DNA from 4 places in the Cytobacillus sp. FSL W7-1323 genome. Region 2 is predicted to be linked to each of the others. Evidence: riboswitches for the same ligand, from Rfam matches in the RefSeq annotation. Region 2 holds a riboswitch; each other region holds the start of a gene.
What was found. A riboswitch is a leader RNA that binds a small molecule or an ion and turns the genes downstream of it on or off. The one in region 2 is predicted to bind S-adenosylmethionine.

Region 1: linked by a shared signal. The riboswitch ahead of metE (5-methyltetrahydropteroyltriglutamate--homocysteine S-methyltransferase) and the one ahead of MKX67_RS06265 (methionine ABC transporter ATP-binding protein) in region 2 are both predicted to bind S-adenosylmethionine.
Region 3: linked by a shared signal. The riboswitch ahead of MKX67_RS19660 (iron-containing alcohol dehydrogenase family protein) and the one ahead of MKX67_RS06265 (methionine ABC transporter ATP-binding protein) in region 2 are both predicted to bind S-adenosylmethionine.
Region 4: linked by a shared signal. The riboswitch ahead of MKX67_RS19360 (methionine ABC transporter ATP-binding protein) and the one ahead of MKX67_RS06265 (methionine ABC transporter ATP-binding protein) in region 2 are both predicted to bind S-adenosylmethionine.

What each region holds. Positions count from the first base shown of each region.
Region 1 covers NZ_CP151998.1:238,846-244,308, forward strand. Annotated here, with positions in the region: gene MKX67_RS01275 (hypothetical protein) at 252-542, shown strand; gene metE (5-methyltetrahydropteroyltriglutamate--homocysteine S-methyltransferase) at 563-2,863, opposite strand; cobalamin riboswitch at 3,011-3,191, opposite strand; SAM riboswitch class I at 3,245-3,357, opposite strand; gene MKX67_RS01285 (DNA-binding protein) at 3,432-3,719, opposite strand; partial or broken gene MKX67_RS01290 (glycosyltransferase family 2 protein) at 4,002-5,042, shown strand.
Region 2 covers NZ_CP151998.1:1,196,052-1,201,514, forward strand. Annotated here, with positions in the region: gene MKX67_RS06255 (DUF4956 domain-containing protein) at 1-236, shown strand, start outside; gene MKX67_RS06260 (CotH kinase family protein) at 256-2,043, shown strand; SAM riboswitch class I at 2,136-2,242, shown strand; gene MKX67_RS06265 (methionine ABC transporter ATP-binding protein) at 2,326-3,339, shown strand; gene MKX67_RS06270 (methionine ABC transporter permease) at 3,329-3,994, shown strand; gene MKX67_RS06275 (acyl-CoA dehydrogenase family protein) at 4,105-5,322, shown strand.
Region 3 covers NZ_CP151998.1:3,854,354-3,859,816, reverse strand. Annotated here, with positions in the region: gene MKX67_RS19675 (methionine ABC transporter permease) at 1-77, opposite strand, end outside; gene MKX67_RS19670 (methionine ABC transporter ATP-binding protein) at 52-1,089, opposite strand; gene MKX67_RS19665 (MetQ/NlpA family ABC transporter substrate-binding protein) at 1,129-1,950, opposite strand; gene MKX67_RS19660 (iron-containing alcohol dehydrogenase family protein) at 1,947-3,062, opposite strand; SAM riboswitch class I at 3,154-3,269, opposite strand; gene MKX67_RS19655 (hypothetical protein) at 3,349-3,918, opposite strand; gene MKX67_RS19650 (hypothetical protein) at 4,134-4,286, shown strand; gene MKX67_RS19645 (hypothetical protein) at 4,792-5,463, shown strand, end outside.
Region 4 covers NZ_CP151998.1:3,812,380-3,817,842, reverse strand. Annotated here, with positions in the region: gene gcvH (glycine cleavage system protein GcvH) at 1-12, shown strand, start outside; gene MKX67_RS19380 (toprim domain-containing protein) at 164-520, shown strand; gene MKX67_RS19375 (thioredoxin family protein) at 525-848, shown strand; gene MKX67_RS19370 (hypothetical protein) at 1,120-1,455, shown strand; SAM riboswitch class I at 1,544-1,649, shown strand; gene MKX67_RS19365 (O-acetylhomoserine aminocarboxypropyltransferase/cysteine synthase family protein) at 1,730-3,046, shown strand; SAM riboswitch class I at 3,134-3,238, shown strand; gene MKX67_RS19360 (methionine ABC transporter ATP-binding protein) at 3,352-4,377, shown strand; gene MKX67_RS19355 (methionine ABC transporter permease) at 4,370-5,038, shown strand; gene MKX67_RS19350 (MetQ/NlpA family ABC transporter substrate-binding protein) at 5,052-5,463, shown strand, end outside.

The sequences.
Region 1 (5,463 bases), 960 kb from region 2:
GGTACTCGTATGAATAACAATTACAAATGAAAGATACAAAGGTTATATCGGAAGAAAATTAATGAAAATAAGCAAGATGAGGCCGCAAATGGTCTAGAGCTTCTCCTCGTCGTTTTGATTTTAGTGGTGCTCGTTTTTTGAGTGCGGATGTGAACTGGTTTTGACGTAGTATCATCTCTGATTTGGTAAACGAAAAGGTACAAATACCCAACCAACAGTAATGTGAATAAATAAGAGAGGATGCACCCACTATGAAAAAGCTGTTCCTAAATATGATAAGTATTATTTCTTTCGCCCCTTTTATTACACAAGTCACGCAAGCAGATGTGACGAATAATCTGCGGAAGTTAAAGGATTATAGTTGGTTTAATGCTTATTTGCAGAATGAGATTTATCGCAACTTAATCATCCATAATGTCCGGGTACGGAATGTGATTGGTGAATTTAACGAAAAGAGATTTAACCATGGTTCTTATCAGAAGAAGATGGATAAGAAACTAAACACTGTACTATTAAACGAGGAAATCCGAACGAATGTATAATCGTTCGGATTTCTGTTTGTTTATTCGCCTTTTTTTACAAGTAATTTTTCCCGCGAGAGTTTGGCAGCTTGCACCATGACTGTTAGGGCTGCGACGGTTTCGTCCATGCCTCTTGTTTTGAGGCCGCAGTCAGGGTTAATCCAGAAAAGTTGTGGGTCTAGTACTTGTAAGGCACGGTCGATGTTTTTCGTTAGTTCGTCGAGTTGTGGCACCCGAGGGCTGTGAATGTCATATACACCTAAGCCGATACCTTGTTCGTAGGTGCTTTCTTCAAATGAGTGAATGAGTTCGCCGTGGCTTCTTGATGTTTCAATGGAGATGACATCAGCGTCGAGTGCTTGAATGCTTGAGATAATGTCTTCGAAATCGGAGTAGCACATATGCGTATGAATTTGTGTTTCATTTCTGACAGAAGTGGTGGCTAGTCTAAAAGCATAAACAGCAGCGTTCAGATAATCTTCCCACTTCTCTTGTTTGAGTGGTAATCCTTCACGAATGGCTGGTTCGTCTACTTGAATCATCCGGATACCATTTGCTTCTAGTGCTTCTACTTCTTCTCGAAGGGCAAGGGCAATTTGGTTTGCGACTTCGTAACGAGGGATATCGTCGCGGACAAATGACCAGTTTAAAATCGTAATCGGACCAGTGAGCATACCTTTTACCGGGTGATCTGTTAAGGACTGGGCATAGACTGTTTCTGCAACTGTCATTGGCTGTTCAAATGAGACATCTCCATAAATGAGTGGTGGTTTGACACAACGAGAGCCATAAGACTGCACCCAACCGAATTTTGTGAATTGGAATCCGGCTAATTTTTCACCGAAGTATTCGACCATATCTGTGCGCTCGAATTCGCCATGAACAAACACATCAAGGCCTAGCTCTTCTTGAATATCAATCCACTTTTTAATTTCCGTTTTGATATATGTTTGATAGTCAGTAGCAGTTAACTCTCCTTTACGCCATTTTAAACGATTTCTTCTCACTTCCTGTGTTTGTGGGAAGCTTCCAATCGTTGTTGTAGGTAGGAGTGGTAGTTGGAAGGCTATTTTTTGTGTTGCTTGACGAACAGAATAAGGTGCTTCGCGCTCTGCTAGTGATGATGGTAAGTTTTGAATGGCTGTTTGTACTTGTTGATTGTTTCTAATAGAAGATTGATTTAGCACCTCGATAGCAGTTCGTCTCTCGTTTATCTCATCTTGGATTTGCTCTTTTCCTTCTCTTATTCCTTTCGTTAGCACTACGATTTCTTGTAATTTTTCATCAGCAAAGGCGAGTGCGGTCTTTAATGTATGATCTAGTGTTTCTTCAATTTTGACTGTAACGGGTACATGCAATAAGCTGGATGAAGGCTGGATGATTAAGCGATCTTTCGGAACAATTGCTGTAATTTTTTCTAGAAGAGAGAGCTTATTATCAAGTTTGGCGCCCCAGATATTACGGCCATCGATGAGACCTGCAGCTAATACTTTATCACTTGGGAAGCCGAATTTTTGTAAAGAAGCGAGGTTTTGACCTGCATCATGGACAAAATCAAGGCCGATCGCTTGCACAGGTAATGAGGTAACAGCTTCAAAATGAGTGATGCTTTCAAAATACGTTTGTAAAATGATATTTATCTGTGGTGCTGCCTGGTGTAATGTTTGGTAAACTGCTTGATAGAGTGAGATGTCTTCTTCTGTGAGGGTAGTTGCTAAAATAGGTTCATCGATTTGTACCCACAAGGCACCTTCTTGCTGTAATTCTTTTAAAATTTGTGCATAAAGAGGAACGAATTGATTGACGATTGATTTGAATTCACTTTCTTTATAGCCCTTTGATAATTTCACAAACGTAATCGGGCCCAAGATAACCGGTTTCCCGTCGATTTCAAGCTTCTCTTTTCCTTCTTTATAAAAGGCAAGTGGCCGGTTTTCAGCAAGTGTTGGCGTGAGGTTGTTGAGTTCTGGCACGATGTAGTGATAGTTTGTGTTAAACCATTTGGTCATTTCAGCTGCCACGGCATCTTTGTTCCCTCTGGCAATATCAAAATACGTTTCGATATCAACCTTCCCACCTCTGTATGTAAAACGCTCAGGAACAAGTCCAAACATCACAGCTGTATCAAGGACATGATCATACAGTGTGAAATCGCCAACCGGGATGAGATCAACGCCAAGTTGTTTTTGTTTCTCGAGAGAGGATAAACGAATGACTTCCATTTGTTGCAGAAAAGTCTCTTTATTCAACTTACCACTCCAAAATTGTTCTAGAGCTTTCTTCCACTCCCGCTTCTCGCCAATTCTTGGATAACCTACATTTGAGCTTTTTACTTCAGTCAATTTAAACACTCCTTTAGATTGTATTTTCTCAACAAAAAATCTCTCTATTTATTATTAAATGAGAGATTCATACGCAATATTAACTAGAGTTGAGACCATTTGATTTGCTCAACACGTATTCATCACTCCTCTCTATGCATCCGTAGAGTCTAAGTGCAAACAACAGACAGGTCTCCTGACTTCGGATTATCGCTCGTTATCCCTTCCCATTTCTATTATGAAATAGTGGTCAATGATAAGTCGCTCTCCTTCACAGTGGCGGGACCGTGCCGGCATTCCACCGGGCTTCCCTTTTAAGCAATCATGCATCTGTTGCCTTTGTTATTAAGTTTTGAAAATACAAAAGACCTCTCTAATTAAAAATAGAGAGGTCTTTATCCTCTCTTATTTGCCAAAGCTATTACACTTTGCAGGAATTAGCACCTTTTTAACAAATAATTGTTAAAGGTTGCTGGGTTTCATCGGGCCAGTCCCTCCACCTCTCTGAATAAGAGAATTACATATTTATAATATTTTGAATTTTACAGATAGATTAGCATAATAAATGGAAGCTGTCAAAATAAATTCTTCATGAGTGATATATATCATCAGATTCAAGCCACTTGCGAAATTTATGTAGATGGTAATAATGCTTGCCATTAAGAATGACTTTTGGTGCGTGAGGATGCTTCTGTAATAGATCCTTCATGTCAGCTTCACTTAAATAAAAGTAAAGATGAAGGTGGCTTTGCTCCACAAGTAAATGATTCATATTACCTTCATTTTTACTACTAAATTGCTTCAACCCATTGCCTATGAAATAGCCAAGTAATGCTAAACCGGCGGCAATCCAAATAAAATTCAACTCGAATTCCAATTTGTACTCCCCCTTAAATACATATATATCTACTTTAACATCTCCTAACGAATAGTAATAATATATTTTTTAGTGCCGAATCGGATCAATGCCCCCATAATTAAACCAATCTACCCTGTCTATCGCACCATCTTTCATAGATTGTATACTTGTCCGAGAACAAAATTGGCCAAGCTGTATATATTGATATTACTTAGTGTTTTTCTCGGGTTTGTGATGGAAAAGGCTATAGTTAGCACAAAGGAGACTATTAATTTTGCTGAAGGAGAGAAGTGAAGTGTTATGAATCTATCTGTTATTATTCCCATTCAGAATGAAGAATCTACGTTGTCAGCCGTTTTAGAAGAGTTAGTGAAGATTGAGCCATATGAAATCATCGCTGTTTTGAATGGTTCAACAGATGGATCGGAGAAAATAGCGGAAGCATTTGAATGTAGAAAGCTTGTTTATAAAGAACCTCTAGGGGTGGATATTGGACGAGCAATTGGTGCAAGGGAGGCAAAAGGAGATACGCTTCTTTTTATTGATGGTGATATTGTCGTTAGAGCACAGGAGCTACAAGCACTGCTTGATGGCATTCAGGATGGGGCTGATATTGCCCTAAATGATTTAAGCTGGACAATGAAGCGCCCCATTAGACCACATCCGACAGCAGTATCAAAGTTCTCTCTTAATCATTTTTTAGGTAAAGGTGAGTTATCCGTTAATTCCTTAGTCGCTGTTCCTCATGTGATGAAAAAATCAGCGCTTGATACAATTGGTTGGGAGAATTTAGCTTGTCCGCCATTAGCTCATAGTATAGCTGTGATGAAAGAATTAAAGATGAGTGCACCAGTAGCCATTGATGTGATTGCTACAAATAAGATTCGACCGAAACATCAACAGAAGATTACGGGCTCCTCTTTTTCATTTTCAACAAGTTTAATAATTGGTGACCATTTACGTGCAGTGGCCCAACTGATTGAAGAGAGAGGATATCGCGGTGGTTTAAACGATGGCAGGCGAAATCGGCAATCTTTTAAGGAATATGTACAAGCCTTTTCGGTAAAGGAAGAGAAACGAGCGAAGTATAGTGCGATTATTCCTGTAGGGAAGGAGCCGGATACGATTGCTGAAGTGATTGCTGAGGTAAAGAAGGCAGGCATTGATGAAATCATTGTTGTGTTAAATGGAGCAGATGAACGAACAAAGGAAAAGGTAGAAAAGTCAGGTGTGAAAGTGATTGCGTTTGACCAGGCACTCGGACATAACATTCCAAGAGCGATTGGTGCGCTTCACAGTACAGGAGATATCTGTTTGTTCTTAGATAGTGATTTTGTTATCAAAGCAGAAGATTTAACCCCTTTTATACATGCTGTAGAAGAAGGGGCAGATATTGCTTTAAATGATTTAGAAATATTGCTCGACCGTGCCCATCCGTTGCATTCTGTGAGTGCTGCTAAGTACCTTCTGAATATGGCACTGAAAAGAGAGGACCTCACCGTTAATTCTCTCACTGCTATTCCACATGCAATGAGCAGGAAAGTGATTGACGAGATTGGTATCCTCACATTAATGTCTCCACCGTTATTTCAAGCAAAGGCAATTCTAAAAGGATTTAAAGTCGAATCCATTCATTATGTCGATGTCGTCAAGCCAAATAAAATTAGAAAACAGCATCACAGGCAAGCCGATGGTCGGGTCGAATCAACTGACCGGATTCTAGGTGACCACATTGAAGCATTTTCATATTTACTATCGTTCA
Region 2 (5,463 bases):
TACTCATTGTAAAATATGGGGGTGAAGATGTGGAATCTCAACTAGAATCGCTATTATCAAAGGTCACTAATAAACATATGATGAAATCCAAATCTATCATGAATGGTAATCAAGTAGAAATTACTTATGAAGTAAGAATGAAAAAAGAGCAATCTCAAGTGGTGAATAATGTAACGAACCTTAGCGGGGTAGAGTCGGCTGTAATGTTAAGCTATGACGGTAATTTTACAGCGTAAATGAACAGGAGAAAGGAATATGATTAAACGCAAATATGTCGTTCTCGTTTTTCTAATGTTGGCTGTTTTATTTGTTGGTATTCTATTCTTTCTACCTCATTTACTTCCAAAAGGGGAAGTAGTTGATCACTCTTATGTTTCAAAAGTATTCAATAAAAATAAAGTGACTCAAGTTGAGTTAACCCTAGCAGAAGATGATTGGGAAGATATACTAGAGAATCCGACGGAAGAAGAATATAAGATGGCAAATGTGACGATAAATGGAACTAAATTGAACCAAGTAGCTGTTCGGACAAAGGGGAATTCTTCCCTTTCTTCCGTTGCTAGAATGGAAGATTCTGATCGTTATAGCTTCAAAATAGACTTTGATTACTATACCGATCAAACTTTATATGGATTGAAAAAGTTGAATCTAAATAACCAATTTAGTGATGCTACGCAAATGCGAGAATATTTATCGTATCAATTAATGGAGAATATGGGATTACCCACACCTGCTTATTCTTATATGTATGTGACCATTAATGGTCAGGAATGGGGATTATATTTAGGTGTTGAACAAGTAGACGAAGTGATGCTTGGAAGATATTTTGAAAATCCATATGGATCATTGTACAAGCCAGATGGTACAAATAGTGACTTGAAATGGGTAAGTGATGATATTGATGATTACTCAGGTTTAAACTTGAAATCAGAGGAGCAAGATGAACAAGCGTTAATAGATATGTTAGATAGTATCGATAATGGTGGCAATTTAGAAAAAACTTTAGATGTGGATCAAGTATTACGATATTTTGCAGTAAATACGGCTGTCGTTAGCATGGATAGTTACCAAGGGCAAATGAAGCACAACTATTATTTATATGAAAATGATGGTAAGTTCTCAATCATTCCGTGGGACTATAATATGGCATTTGGCGGCTTTGGAGTAGGTATGGGTGGCGGAGGACGCATGAACGGAGATTCTTCAATCGCTGAAGAAAACCAAAACAAAAATCAAAATCAGGAACAACAAGGTCTAGCACCAGGAGAAGGTGGGCAAGGTGAGGATGAACAAGGTCAAGTTCACCAAGCTGAAATGGGGAACTTCGATGGTGGCATGGGAAATAGTAATTTAATGAGTGAAGATACGATTAATTTCAGTATTTCCGAACCTGTAGCTGGTACTTCTTTAGATGAGAGGCCTTTACTTAATGCTTTATTGGCAAATGATGAATTTAAAAAGCAATATGAAGCATACCTTGAAAAGATTGCCGAAGAATATATGACAAAAGAGTCTTACCAAAATACAACTACACAAATTAGTACATTGATTCTTCCTTATGTAGAACAGGATCCTACCAAGTTTTATACAACAGAAGAATTTCTACAAGCAGTGCAAGGTGATGAGAGTTTACCAGCATTTGCTGAGGCGAGATCAGAATCGATACTTGCTCAGCTTTCAGGTGAATTAGAAGTAGAATCACAAGCTTCTGAAGTCAATAACATGTTCCCTAGCCGAGCAGGTGGTGATGACCAGGAAGGTCAAGAAAGAGGAGAAGTATTCCAACCGCCAAACGGTAATGAAGGAAACATTGATGGTGAAATGCCTGAACGTCCGCAAGGCAATGGAGACTTTCCGCAGGAAGGAGATTTTGAGACACCAGAAGGGTTTGAAGGTATGCCTGGTGGTGAGGGACGTGGACAAGAAGAGCAACCTAGTACAGTAAAGTTCAAAACGTCAGCAATCATCTTGTATGTGGGTCTAATCACAGCTTTATTAGGAACAACTTTTTTTATCTTCTTGTTTAAACGAAGAGGAAGATAAGTAAATGCATAAATAATCAAAATACTATTGACAATTAATTCAATACCCGATAAAATTTCCTTTATCAAAGCAACACATTAAATTTAATATGATTCTTATCGAGAGAGACTGAGGGACCAGGCCCGAAGATGTCCGGCAACCTCCTTTTAAAGGGAAGGTGCTAAATCCTGCAGAATGATTTCATTCTGAAAGATAAGGTTTAATAACAATCATTTGTTGAGCCTCTTTCAAAGTGAAAGAGGCTCATTTTATGTTGTAGAGGATTTAGGGAGGGTGAGGTAAATGATTGAAGTCAATCATTTAGTGAAAATTTATAAAAGCAAAAAGAAGCAAGTAATAGGGGTTGACAATGTATCCCTTTCTATTAAAGAAGGGGAAATATACGGGATTATTGGCTATAGTGGAGCAGGGAAAAGTTCTTTATTACGCTGTCTAAATTTATTGGAGAGACCGACATCTGGTGAAGTGAAAATTGATGGCGTTGATTTAACATCTTTAACAAGTAAAGAATTAAGAAAAGCAAGGCAGAAGATAGGTATGATTTTTCAGCATTTTTATTTAGCGAGTTCGAAGACAGTGTATGAGAATATTGCCTTTGCTTTAAAAGCGGCAGGTAAAAGCCCGAAAGAAATAGATATCAGGGTGAAAGAACTATTAGAATTAGTGGGTTTAGCAGATAAAATTCATCAGTATCCCACACAATTAAGTGGTGGTCAAAAGCAAAGGGTAGGAATAGCCAGAGCACTCGCTAATGATCCAAAGGTTTTACTTTGCGATGAAGCCACGTCAGCTCTAGACCCTAAAACAACAAAATCAATCCTGAACTTATTAAAATCAATTAATAAAAAGCTAGGATTAACCATCGTACTTATCACTCATGAGATGGAAGTAGTCAAAGAGATTTGTCATAGGTTAGCTGTTATGCAAGATGGAAAGGTCATAGAAGAGGGACCGGTGTATGATATATTTGCGAATCCAATTGAACCACTTACAAAGGATTTCATTCAGAGTGTTCTTCAATTTGACTTACCACAACAATTGATTGAAAACAGGAAGGGAACAATCATTAAGATTCAATTTAAAGGTGCAATAGCAGAAGAATCTGTTGTTTCTGAACTGTTCCAAACATTCAAAGTAAAAGGAAATATTCTTCACGGCAAGATTGAATATATTCAAGAAGTACCTCTTGGTATTTTTATTATGGAGTTGACTGGCGAAATACCTGAAATAGAAAGAGCTATACAATATATTCAAGAAAGAACACAGAATTTGGAGGTAGTTGAACATGTTGCTTGAGTCCATTCAGGCGTTACTTCCTGAACTAAATACAGCTGTATTACAAACAATTTATATGGTCGCCATTTCTTTAGTTGCGGCACTTATACTAGGTCTTCCACTAGGTATCTTATTATTCGTTACAGACGAAGGATTGTTCTTAAAGAATAGATTTGTAAATGCTGTTACCGGTTGGATTGTCAATTTGATCCGCTCTATTCCTTATATTATTTTGTTAGTAGCTCTATTGCCGTTAACAAAATTAATTGCAGGTTCAACTATTGGTCCTACAGCGGCTTCTGTTTCATTATCTGTAGCAGCGATTCCGTTTTTTGCAAGATTGGTAGAAACATCCTTAAGAGAAATAGATAAAGGAGTCATTGAATCTGCAGTAGCAGTAGGCGCTTCCCCTTGGATGATAATTAAGGAAATTCTTGTCCCAGAAGCGAAACCTGGAATTGTTCAAGGTTTAACGATTACGACTATTAGTTTAATTGGTTATTCAGCAATGGCAGGTATTATTGGCGGCGGTGGTATTGGTGATTTAGCGATACGTTTCGGTTACTATCGCTATGATAATGTCATTATGATTACGACAGTAATTGTCCTCGTTGTATTGGTGCAAATCATTCAAATTGGTGGGGATAAATTAACTAAATATGTAGATAAGAGATAATAAATTCAAACGATAGATATAGTAAAGGGGATGGAGCCTTTACTATATCTATTTATCCTAATGATTGAGTATTAAAGAGAAGATGGAAACAGACGGGGAGGAAGGATTCTATGAGCACGATAACAGCTTCATCTAAGGAAGCGTATTTAGCTGAACAACTCGCTCGACCATTTATTAAGACGGCTCAACAAGAAGAATTATTTCATAAAGCTACGATATTAGCAGAAGGATTTAGTAAGAGGGCGCAAAAGATTGATGAAAATGCAGAATTCCCTTTTGAAAATTTTGAAGAATTAAAACAATCAAATTACTTAAGTTTAACGATTCCGAAAGAATATGGTGGTAAAGAGATTTCCTTATATGAATATTTCTTAATACAAGAAAGGATTGCCCAAGGTGATGCGTCTACGGCTTTATGTATTGGTTGGCACTTAGGTGTTATCTATGATTTAAGGGTTAAACGGAAATGGAAGGAAGAACAGTTTGCCAAGTTATGTGAAATGGTTATCAAAGATAATAAATTGATTAACCGCTGTGCAACTGAGGTAGCAACTGGCAGTCCAACCCGTGGTGGACTACCAGCGACTACTGCGGTGAAAAAAGGAACACAATGGATCTTGAATGGAAGAAAATCTTTTGCTTCGATGGCACCAGGGTTAGATTTTTCTCTTATTACAGCAACGATAGAAGCTTCAGGAGAAATTGGTATATTCCTTGTACCTCATGAGAACCCTGGTTTAAAAGTGGAATCAAATTGGAATATGCTAGGGATGCGGGGCACGCGTAGTGACGATCTCGTGTTAGAGAATGTAATTGTAGAAGAAACAGCATTAGTCGAATTAGAAGGTGTTCATTTTTATGCGATTCCTAATGCATGGTTACTACATTCAGCTGCTTGTTTTATTGGCGTTGCTATTGCAGCTCGGAACTATGCCATTATTTTTGCTTCTGAATATCAACCTAATAGCCTGCCTGGTCCAATCAGTGAAGTACCAGAAGTGCAACGTAAAATTGGGGAAATGGAACTCGAGCTACTAAAAGCGCGAACAGCACTCTATTCTATAGCGGATCGTTGGGATAATGAACCGAATAAACGAGGAGAATTAGGAGCAGAACTTGGAGCCATCAAACATCTTGTCTCTAACAGTGCTAATAAAGTGGTCGATTGGGCAATGAGAATAGTTGGTGCACAAAGCTTGCAACAAAGAAATCCTTTGCAGCGTTATTACCGTGATGTGCGAGCTGCGCTCCATAATCCGCCTATGGATGATGTAGTAATCACAAATTTAGCAAAAAAAGCATTATCATTTCAAAATAACAATGATTAATAAAACTATTTAAATCACATGCCCCTCTTCATATTTGGAGAGGGTTATTATTTGTATAGGCATATAGATTAGCTCCAATTTTTATCATTTTCATCGTATATGGGCTTCAAAATATTTCGTTTTTCATAATTCTTTTTTTAA
Region 3 (5,463 bases), 1.9 Mb from region 2:
ACCATTTGGAAGGTTTGTATCGTTGATTCCCATAAATCAGCACCCCATGCATCAAGAAATTCGTTGATGGCGTTCATTGAGTGTCACTCCTTCCACATGGACTTGTTTCTCTTGTAAAAATTGTATGGCTTTGTTAATTTCTGCTGTATCGCCTTTAAAATGGACAAGCAACTGTCCGAATGCTTCATCTTTTAATCTTGTAATATTACCAGATAAGATATTAGGGAAAATATCATATTTTTTCGTTACTAATGCAAGTGCAGGATCACCTGATGATTCACCAAAGAAAGATAATGTTGCCACTTGGCCACTTTCACTTAATTCCTCTAATAGATCATCGGGGATATCATGTGAAAATAAGCTATTAACGAATCTTTTTGTTGTACTGTGTTGAGGAGAGGTAAAGATATCCTTCGTTCGTCCCTCTTCAATAATTTCCCCATTTTCCATAACGGCCACACAATCGCAAATCCTTTGGATAACATTCATCTCATGTGTAATAAGGAGAATCGTAATCCCTAATTCTTTATTGATTTTTAATAGCAAATCAAGAATTGCCTCTGTTGTATTTGGATCTAAGGCGCTTGTTGCTTCATCGCTGAGTAATACTTCTGGTTCATGCGATAATGCACGTGCAATAGCAACCCTTTGCTTTTGGCCACCAGATAACTCAGCTGGATAAGCATTTTGTTTTTCACTTAAACCGACAATCTCTAAATATTTATTAACGCGGCTCTTTACTTCTTTCTTATCTAATCCTGTTAGTTTAAGAGGGATAGCAATATTATCATAAACTGTTGCTGTTTTTAATAAGTTAAACCCTTGAAAAATCATGCCGATATGACTTCTTGCTTCACGGAGTTTTCCTGGTGTCAGCGTGGTTAAATCCACCCCATTGACTTTTACAGAACCACTATCAGGTTTTTCAAGTAAGTTCACACAGCGAATTAATGTACTTTTACCAGCGCCGCTGTATCCGATAACCCCGTAGATTTCTCCTTGATTCACTGATAGTGAGACATCCTTTAATGCATGGATGCTTCCTTGTTTTCCTGTAAAGGTTTTGGTTATATTCTTAAGCTCTATCATGATTTGATGCTCCCTCCGTAACGCTCATTTTTAATCATTTTACCAAGAGACGATAACTGATCCGTCAAATTCCTCTTCAACAAACTTTTCAATTTCTTCACTGCGGTAGATATCAGCTAATTTTTCAAGAATTTCATCATCTTTATTCTCCGTACGGACAGCAGCGTGGTTTACGTAAGGTGAATCCTTAGGCTCGATAAAGATAGCGTCTTTAGAAGGGACAAAACCAGCTTCAATTGCAAAGTTCGTGTTAATAGCTGCAGCGTCAAGCTCTTCTAGCTGACGAGCGATTTGAGCAGAGTCAAGTTCAATAAATTCATAGTTACCATTGTTTTTTTCAATATCACGAACTGTTGAATTAATACCTGTTTCAGGATCTAATTCGATTAATCCCGCTTTTTCAAATAGTAATAGAGCTCGGCCACTATTTGTTGGGTCACTCGGAAGACCGATTTTTGCGCCATCTTTTAATTCAGCTACATCTTTTACATTGAGTGCATAGATGCCCATCGGGAATGAAACGGTATCAAAAGATTTAACTAAATCTAAATTTCTATCTTCTTTAAATGCATTAAAATAAGGCTCTGTTTGAAAAATGTTTAAGTCAATCTCTTTTTCAGCTAATGCGACATTTGGCATCACATAATCAGTAAATACTTGTGATTTAATGTTGATATCTTCTTCTTTAGCTAATTCAATTACTTTTTCTAAGATTTGCTCATGTGGACCTGCAGTGACACCAATGACTAATTCTTCATCGTCATATAATCCTTCTGTAGAGTTGCTGGCTTCATCACTACCACATGCAGCTAAGCCTGTTAAAGATAATAAGAATGTTCCAGTTAGTAACCATTTTTTCATGATGTTTGAACTCCTTTTTGTTCATTTTGTTTTTCTAATAATCGAAGTGCTTGTAAAACAGAATGTTCACTTATCTCGTTTTTCATAAAGTGAATAGATTCAGTTGGGCGTATCGCCTTTTTTACAATTGTCTTCATTAATTGCTCATCATTCACATCAATAGTTAGACTAGAGAGACTACTTGGCAATTGCCAGCTCTCATAAAACGGGAGAAGGTAATCAACTTCTGTCCATTTTTCTTCAATGGCCAATTGACCAAGAATCCCGTAAGCGACTAATTCCCCATGAAGAAAATCTTGGGCTGCATCCGCTACGGTTAGTCCATTATGAAACGAATGGGCACCAGCGATTCGTCCTGCTTTTTCGCCGAATCCACCGACCATACCCCCAGTCATGATAATCGTTTCAATCACACGGATAAGTGCTTTTGAGGTTTCGTTTTTGGCTACTGATTGTAGTGCGGCTTCACCATCATTAAGCAATGTATCTCGGCAAATTTTAGCTGAAAATTGCGAAACTTGTTTAGGTACAGGAAGTGTTTCTTCAGGGTAAAAACTTTCAATTAGAGCTTCAGCTTCATAAAACTTGGCTAATGTATCCCCAATTCCTGCTTTTAAATAAGTAATAGGCGCTTTAGCAATAATTTCAGGTTCAACCAATACGAGGGTTGTCGCAATAGGGAACTCGGTATAATGAGTAAAGCTGCCTTCTTCATTATAAAAAACACTTAATGGTGTCCATGCGGCACAGGTAGCTGCGATTGTTGGTATAAGAATGGATTGAACAGATGCTTCAATCGCAACTGCTTTTGTTATATCTAATGCTGTCCCACCACCAATACCTATTACGCCATTAGCACCATCATTTGTTATTATTTCTTGGATGTCATGGACCTTTTTTAAGGTAGTGTGACCATCTATATAATGAAGGTGAACGTTGTTATCTATTACTTCCTTGGGCAAGTAGGGTTGCACGGCTTGCCAAGCTTTTTTACCGGTTATTATATGGTATTTGGAAACAGAAATATCTTTAAGTAGGTCGGGGAGTTCTGTTAGAATGCCTGAACCTAATAAATAATGTCCTGGAGCCCCTTTTACGATTGTTGCAGTCATTTCCTCTCCTCGTTTCTCTTTGGATGTGATGATAAAAACAAAAATGCCTCTCATCATGAGAGGCATAAATATACTAGAATAGTAGTGACCTCTCTCATATATCAAAATACCAAAAAGTATTTTGCAGGATTTAGCACCTGTTCATATGGGTATATGAATGGTTGCCGGGCGTCGCAGGGCCAGTCCCTCAGCCGCTCTTTATAAGAGAAAATGCTTTATTAAATTATATTCATAATATTATCTATTACATGAAAAGTCAATAACATAATTGAAATTAATCATTAAACTAGTGATGGTGTTCTACTTGTGGGGTGTTTTCTTCAATCGGATGAATTGAGTTCTTCGCTTCTTGATGAATTCCCGATGCGCAGATAATGGCGATGCTTAATAAGAATGTTAGATAGAAGGGCACAGGTCGATTTTTCAATGCTTCCTTTAATGAATGTTTTTTGTGCATGAGAAGCATCATGGCAAAAATACTAATTAAATAAATCAGATCCATGCTAATGATCATAAATGTAACTTCACTGGGTACCAACATAATGCCTAGCATTGCCCCCATCATACTTCCCATGAGACTTGACGCTTGAGCTTCAACGAGTCCGTTTGTTTTAAACGGTAGTCCTATAAAAATGGCAATGACAGCGCTAATGAGAATTGATAATACAGTTGCTTTAGCCATTTCTGGTAACCACACAGATATAATCAAACCGATTGTTAAGCTACTCGTCATACCAACCACCATGGGAATACATTTAGAATATTTTGTAGCTATTTCTTTCTTTTTTCTAACGGCACTAATCAAGAAAAAGAAACTGTAGCCGACAACTAGAAAAAGACTGAACAAAGCAAGCATATACAAATTACCCTCCTTTGGATGCTCATAAAATACCTCGATGCCTCCTTTCATATATATTTTGTATCGTAGTGATTATGTCAGTGCAATGATAAGAAACTTTTTATACTGTTCATTCGTAAATGAATAAAGCAATATTTTCAAACTAAGAAAAGTGGTAGTCTTGGTTTATAAGTTTTCATTCAGAACAGTTTTATAAAAAAAGGAGTTTTTATATGGGGGAAGAAATAAAGATTAGACTGATACATATAAATGATGCAAGAGATATTCATGAAATGCATAGGCAAGATTCTATTATTCAACAAACAATGGCCTTATCATCGGGGAGATTAAAAGATATTGAAGATTATATTGAAGGACTTACATAAGAAGACCATGTATTTGTTGCAGAATGTAACGGTCATGTTCGAGGGATAGCTTCCTTAGAAGAGAGAAGTGGAAAGTTAAGATATAGCGGGAATGTGTCCATCTCTATTAATGAAGAAGTACAAGGAAGAGGGATTGGCAAGACGCTTCTTGAGCGAATAGTAAAGCTTGCCGATGTAGAGTTAGGACTCATCAGATTAGTGTTAGATGTATGTGCAGATAATATAAGTGCGATTGCATTATATGAAATGTTTAACGAGGCTTTGTCTAGCTCCGGACGCCATCGGCTCGAGGTCATAAGCCAATCCGGCAAAAAGGTTAAAAAACAACCTTTCTGCCGGCTCGTCTTATGCTTGTCACCGATAAGCGGGCGCCCTGCGCTTTTCTAATTTATAGATGTTATTATTATGGGAAGAATTAAAGAGAACCTTTAAATAGAAGCGATTTAATGTTAAAATTTCACTTCCTGCACGTTAATTAAATCATAACTAAAGGAGAACAGCTGCTTTGAATCACTTAATAATGGAACAACTAAAAACCTATTTTAAAGGAATCAACCCAGATGATTTAGTTATGGAGCAGATGGAATTTGAAGAAAATGTGTATGATATCCTGTTGGAAGATTGGGGAGAGTCAATTGGCTCGGTTCGTATGGATGAATTAGGTGTGGCAGAGTTTTTCATTTATACGGATGAACTAGATGAAATTCCAGGGGAAATGAGTAAGTTTGATATGATCATGCAAGCAGAGCAGTTTATAGAAAGGTTCTATGATTCGACTTTCAGGCATGGGTTATATTTGTCAGCATACATTGACTTAGGTGAATATCATATGATTTTATATAATCGCAAAGATGAGCGGTTGAATAAGGAACTCCCTCATTCTGGAATTAGTTTTACAATGCTTAGTAATGGGGTATTAAGTGCAGTCGAAAGAGAAAGCATGGATTTTGAACTTGTCTATCCCAAAACACTGATTACGAATGAAGAAGCGAAGCGGATTTATTTAAATCATTTAAGAATTCTACCTGTTATTGCAAAGTATGATAATGACATATTTGTCAATGGTGATGATGAGTATCACTATGTTTATCAGTTGGAGGATTTTATTCTTGGTGTACACACAAATGGGGGAATACTTACCTCGGATTCGTTTGGTGTTGGCAAAACGCTGATGACA
Region 4 (5,463 bases), 2.0 Mb from region 2:
AAAGAAGATTAATTGTAGTTAAATAAAGAAGGTCAAATCATTAAATGGTTTGACCTTTTTCTAAATTTCTATATAGACATACCAGATGAGTGCTGAAAAGTTTTCAAATGTAAAAAGGCTTACTATTATAAAATATATAAATGATATATATTAGGTGATGAGCATGCATATAGAACATGGCAATAAAGTGATTATTGTTGAAGGTAAATCTGACAAACGAAAAGTGAAAGGACTAATCAGAGAACCTGTAGAGATCTTATGTACAAATGGAACGATTGGCACTTCGAAGTTGGATGAATTAATTGATTATTTAATTGGGAAGGAAGTCTATATATTAGTCGATGCTGACGCATCAGGAGAAAAACTTCGTAAACAATTTAAGAGAGAATTACCAGAGGCAGAGCATATCTATATTGATAAAATGTATCGTGAAGTCGAGGCGGCACCTGCGCATCATTTAGCTACAGCCTTAATAAGTGCAAATATAGATATATATACCGAGTATTTAGATAAAGGATGATAACATGATTGACTGGTCAAACAATGACTTAAATGATTTGATCGCAAGGAAGCAATCCGGCTTATTTTATTTATTCACTCCTATGTGTGGGACATGTCAAGTTGCCGGGAAAATGCTAACAATTACTGAGCAACTGTTGCAGAACCTTCCTATAGGTAAAGCCGACCTGAATTTTTTGCCAGCAGTGGCAGAAAAGTATGAAATTGAAAGTGTACCGTGTTTACTTGTGTTTAAAAAAGGAGAGTTAGTTGATAAGCTTTATGCTTTCCATTCAGTACCTTATTTACTTGAACAAATTCAATCATATGAATTACAGTCTCAATTTTAAAACCACTTATTGTTTAGGAATAAGTGGTTTTCTTATGCTTTTAATCAAGGGGGGTTGCGTAAATGTTTAATTACACCCCTCACTCATTCTAGGCAGATGAATCGATGGGATATTTCTTTTTTCTGTCGATAAGTCTAGCTTTTGACATATTTCTCGGGAAATAGGTTGTGAACATTGTTGGAAATAAATGTTCTGTCAGTTAAAGTCGATAGTTAGGAGAAGGAAATCATTTCTTGGAACAGAATTATAGAATATAAGACGCGGGCTGGGGGTGGTTTCAATAGAGGAACTCATTTATCATTTTAATCAATCTTTAAGAGTAAATGATCATATTTTAATGATGTTAAAGGAACCTATAAGGATTCGAGTAGAATTAGAACAAAATCTAATGTATTTGACATTAGACCGTAAAAGGCTGCTAATTAAACATACTCGCCCATTGAAAAATTATCATATAAACATTCAAACTACTGCTGACCACTTTCATTCTTTGCTTCAAGGGCGTACGAGTCTAAAGAAACAAGTGGATGAAAAGCATATCATCCTTAAGTCGACTTTTAGACAATTATTAAAATTAGATGCCATTTTCGTATTAAATCAAAAATAATCATAAATACATCAAATGTCCTAAAAAAAGATTGACTTCCCAAAAAAAGGTTGTTATTCTATCCTTAGAATAATTAGAAAATTAAATATTCTTATCGAGAGTGGTGGAGGGACTGGCCCTATGAAACCCGGCAACCGGTTGTTTGATACACGGTGCTAATTCCAGCAGAGCATAAAAGCTCTGGTAGATAAGAAGAGATGATAAACCCTCTTCTTTGTGAAGAGGGTTTTTGGTCGTCTTTTCTTTCCAATTTAAAAAAGAGGAGAGATGTAAAATGGCAGAAAAAGAAAAGCAACTTCGATTTGAAACAATTGGTGTTCATGGTGGGCTAAAACCTGATCCAGTAACAGGGGCAAGAGCGGTCCCAATCTATCAAAATAATGCTTATCAATTCCAGAATACAGAGCATGCGCAAGACTTATTTGGCTTAAAAGAAACAGGATATATTTATTCTCGTATTCATAATCCAACGGTTACTGTGTTTGAGGAAAGAGTTGCATTGTTAGAAGGGGGAACAGGCGCATTAGCATTAGCAAGCGGGCAAGCAGCCATTTACTTAGCTCTTCTTAATATTGTTCAAGCGGGTGATGAAATTGTAGCTGCCTCTAATTTATATGGAGGTACATATAATTTATTTACAGTCACTTTACCAAAGTACGGCATCAACGTTAGGCTTATCGATATTAATAATGAAGAGGAACTACGAGCAGCAATCAATGAGAAGACACGAGCTGTATTTGCCGAAACCATTGGTAACCCGAGTTTACAAGTACTAGATATTGAAACAGTTTCAAATATCGCCCATGAACATGGTGTGCCGTTAGTGGTTGATAACACATTTGCAACTCCTTATCTATGTCGGCCGATTGAGCATGGCGCAGATATTGTTGTTCATTCTGCTACGAAATGGTTACTTGGGAATGGGACGACAATGGGGGGGATCATTGTTGACGGTGGTAAATTTGATTGGAACTCAGAGAAGTATCCAGGATTAAGTCAGCCGGATACAAGCTATAACGATTTAGTATATAGTGAGGCACTTGGCCCTGTAGCATATATTACTAAAGCGAGAGTGCAGCTTCTAAGAGATTTAGGTCCAGCACTAAGTGCACAAAGCGCCTTCCAATTTACGTTAGGTTTAGAAACGTTAACGGTTCGAATGAAAGAACATATTGCTAATACGAAAAAAATTGTGCAATATTTAAATAATCACTCTGCTGTTAATTGGGTACTTTATCCGGGCGATGACAACCATCCTAATAAAGAATTAGCAGACAAATATTTATCTAAAGGTGCAGGGGCAGTTGTCGTTTTTGGCATATCTGGTGGGCGTGAAGCAGGTGCGAAGGTTATTAATTCGGTTGAGCTGTTCGCACATGTAGCGAATGTAGGTGATGCAAAAAGTCTTATTATACATCCAGCAAGCACAACGCATCAACAACTTAATCAAGATGGGTTAAAACAAGCAGGTGTACCTGAAGACTTAATCCGATTATCAATTGGAATTGAAAATGTAGAAGATTTGATCGATGATCTTGAATCTGCTATTGAAGCGGCAACCGGTATTGCTTCATTAAATATAAGGGTCTAACAACTATTATTTCAGATTTGACACCTACTTCAATGACATGATACTATTACACAGGTACACAAAAAAATTCAATATATTCATAGTTTGCTCTTATTTAGAGAGGTGGAGGGAAGTGCCCTTTGAAGCCCGGCAACCGTCATTTAATTGAAATGGTGCCAATTCACTCAAAGCATTAGCTTTGAAAGATGAGAGAAAGGAATTTTCATAACAAGCCTTTCTGCTCATAAGCAGGAAGGCTTTTTTTATAAACAATGGATATGCTATAAATGTGTTGGTTTTTCTGGATTGAAGAGGTGAAGTATAAAATGATTTCAATAAAAGATGTAAAAAAGATTTTCTCAACGAAAAACGGGAAAGTAAATGCAGTAGACAATGTTAACCTCGAAATTAACGAGGGTGAAATATTCGGTGTAATCGGATACAGTGGTGCGGGTAAAAGTACATTGATTCGTATGTTAAATGGACTTGAAATCCCGACTGAAGGCGTTGTATCTGTAGCTGGGAATGAAGTTTCTCGCATAAAAGGTGCTAGCTTAAGAAAGGCTAGACAAGAAATAAGCATGATTTTCCAACATTTTAATTTATTGTGGTCTCGAACAGTACGAGAAAACATTGCGTTTCCATTAGAAATTGCTGGTGTACCTAAGAAAGCGCGACTAGAGAGAGTTAATGAATTAATTAAATTGGTTGGACTAGATGGTCGAGAGGATGCCTATCCCTCGCAATTAAGCGGTGGACAAAAACAGCGAGTAGGTATTGCTAGAGCACTTGCCAATAATCCTAAAGTACTGTTATGTGATGAGGCGACAAGTGCTCTAGATCCGCAAACAACTGATAGTATTCTCGACTTACTTGTTGATATTAATGAACGTTTAGGGTTAACTATTGTGTTAATTACGCATGAAATGCATGTCATTCGCAAGATTTGCCACCGTGTGGCTGTCATGGAAGGTGGAAGAATTGTTGAAATTGGCGAAGTGCTAGATGTGTTCCAAAAGCCAAAAGAACCTATTACGAAGCGATTTGTTCAACAAGTGACCGAACCGGAAGAAACGAAGGAAACGATTACACATTTACTGAGTGCTTATCCAAATGGCCAAATTGTTCAACTTGGATTTGTAGGTGGTTCAGCGGAACAACCATTAATCACAAACTTAATTCGCCACTACAATGTAACAGTGAATGTATTACAAGGAAAGATATCCCAAACACAAAGTGGCTCTTACGGTACCTTATTTATTCATATAGATGGAGAGTCGGATGAGGTTACCCGCGCGATTGAATATATTCATTCGCAGAAGGTTGGCGTGGAGGTGATTTCCCATGCTTAATGAATGGCTACCAAATGTGGATTGGGAAAGAATGTGGGAAGCAACAAAAGAAACTTTATATATGACAAGTATTTCTGTTATAGCCACGTTTATTTTAGGAATTATTCTTGGATTACTTTTGTTCTTAACCTCTAAAGGTAATATATGGCAAAATCAGCTAGTTAATAAGATCATTGCGGCATTCGTCAATGTCTTTCGATCCATTCCGTTTTTAATCTTGATTGTGTTATTAATCCCTTTCACAAAAATGATTTTAGGGACAATGATTGGTGAAAATGCAGCATTACCAGCACTCATTATTGGTGCAGCACCTTTCTATGCAAGAATGGTGGAAATTGGCTTACGTGAGATTGATAAAGGTGTCATTGAAGCCTCTAAATCGATGGGTGCAAAAACAAGTACAATTATATGGAAAGTACTCATCCCTGAATCTATGCCAGCGCTTGTTTCGGGTATTACCGTTACAGCGATTGCGCTAGTCGGATATACGGCAATGGCAGGTGTCATAGGTGCAGGAGGATTAGGGAACCTTGCCTACTTAGAAGGTTTCCAAAGAAGTAGATATGACGTTGTATGGATTGCAACGATTATTATCTTAATTATCGTGTTTATCATCCAAATGATTGGTGATTTGATTACTTCCAAACTAGACAAACGATAGGAGAGCTAAAAAAATGAAAAAATGGTTATCTGTTTTAATGATTGCAGCTGTTGTATTATTTATTGCTGCCTGTGGATCTTCAGATGAAGGTAGCGAAGGATCTGATGAAGGAACAAAAACATTAAAAATTGGGGCATCTAACGTACCGCATGCTGAAATCCTTAATGAAGCAAAACCTTTATTAGAAGAAAAAGGAATTGAGCTGGATATCACAACGTTCCAAGATTATATTGTACCGAACCAAGCGTTAGAGGGTGGCGATATTGATGCGAACTATTTCCAACATATCCCTTATTTAGAATCTCAAATGGCTGAAAATGATTATGATTTTGTTAATGCTGGTGGTGTTCATATCGAGCCAATTGGTGTTTATTCACAAGAATATGATAGCTTAGATGATCTTCCAGAAGGAGCAACAGTTATTA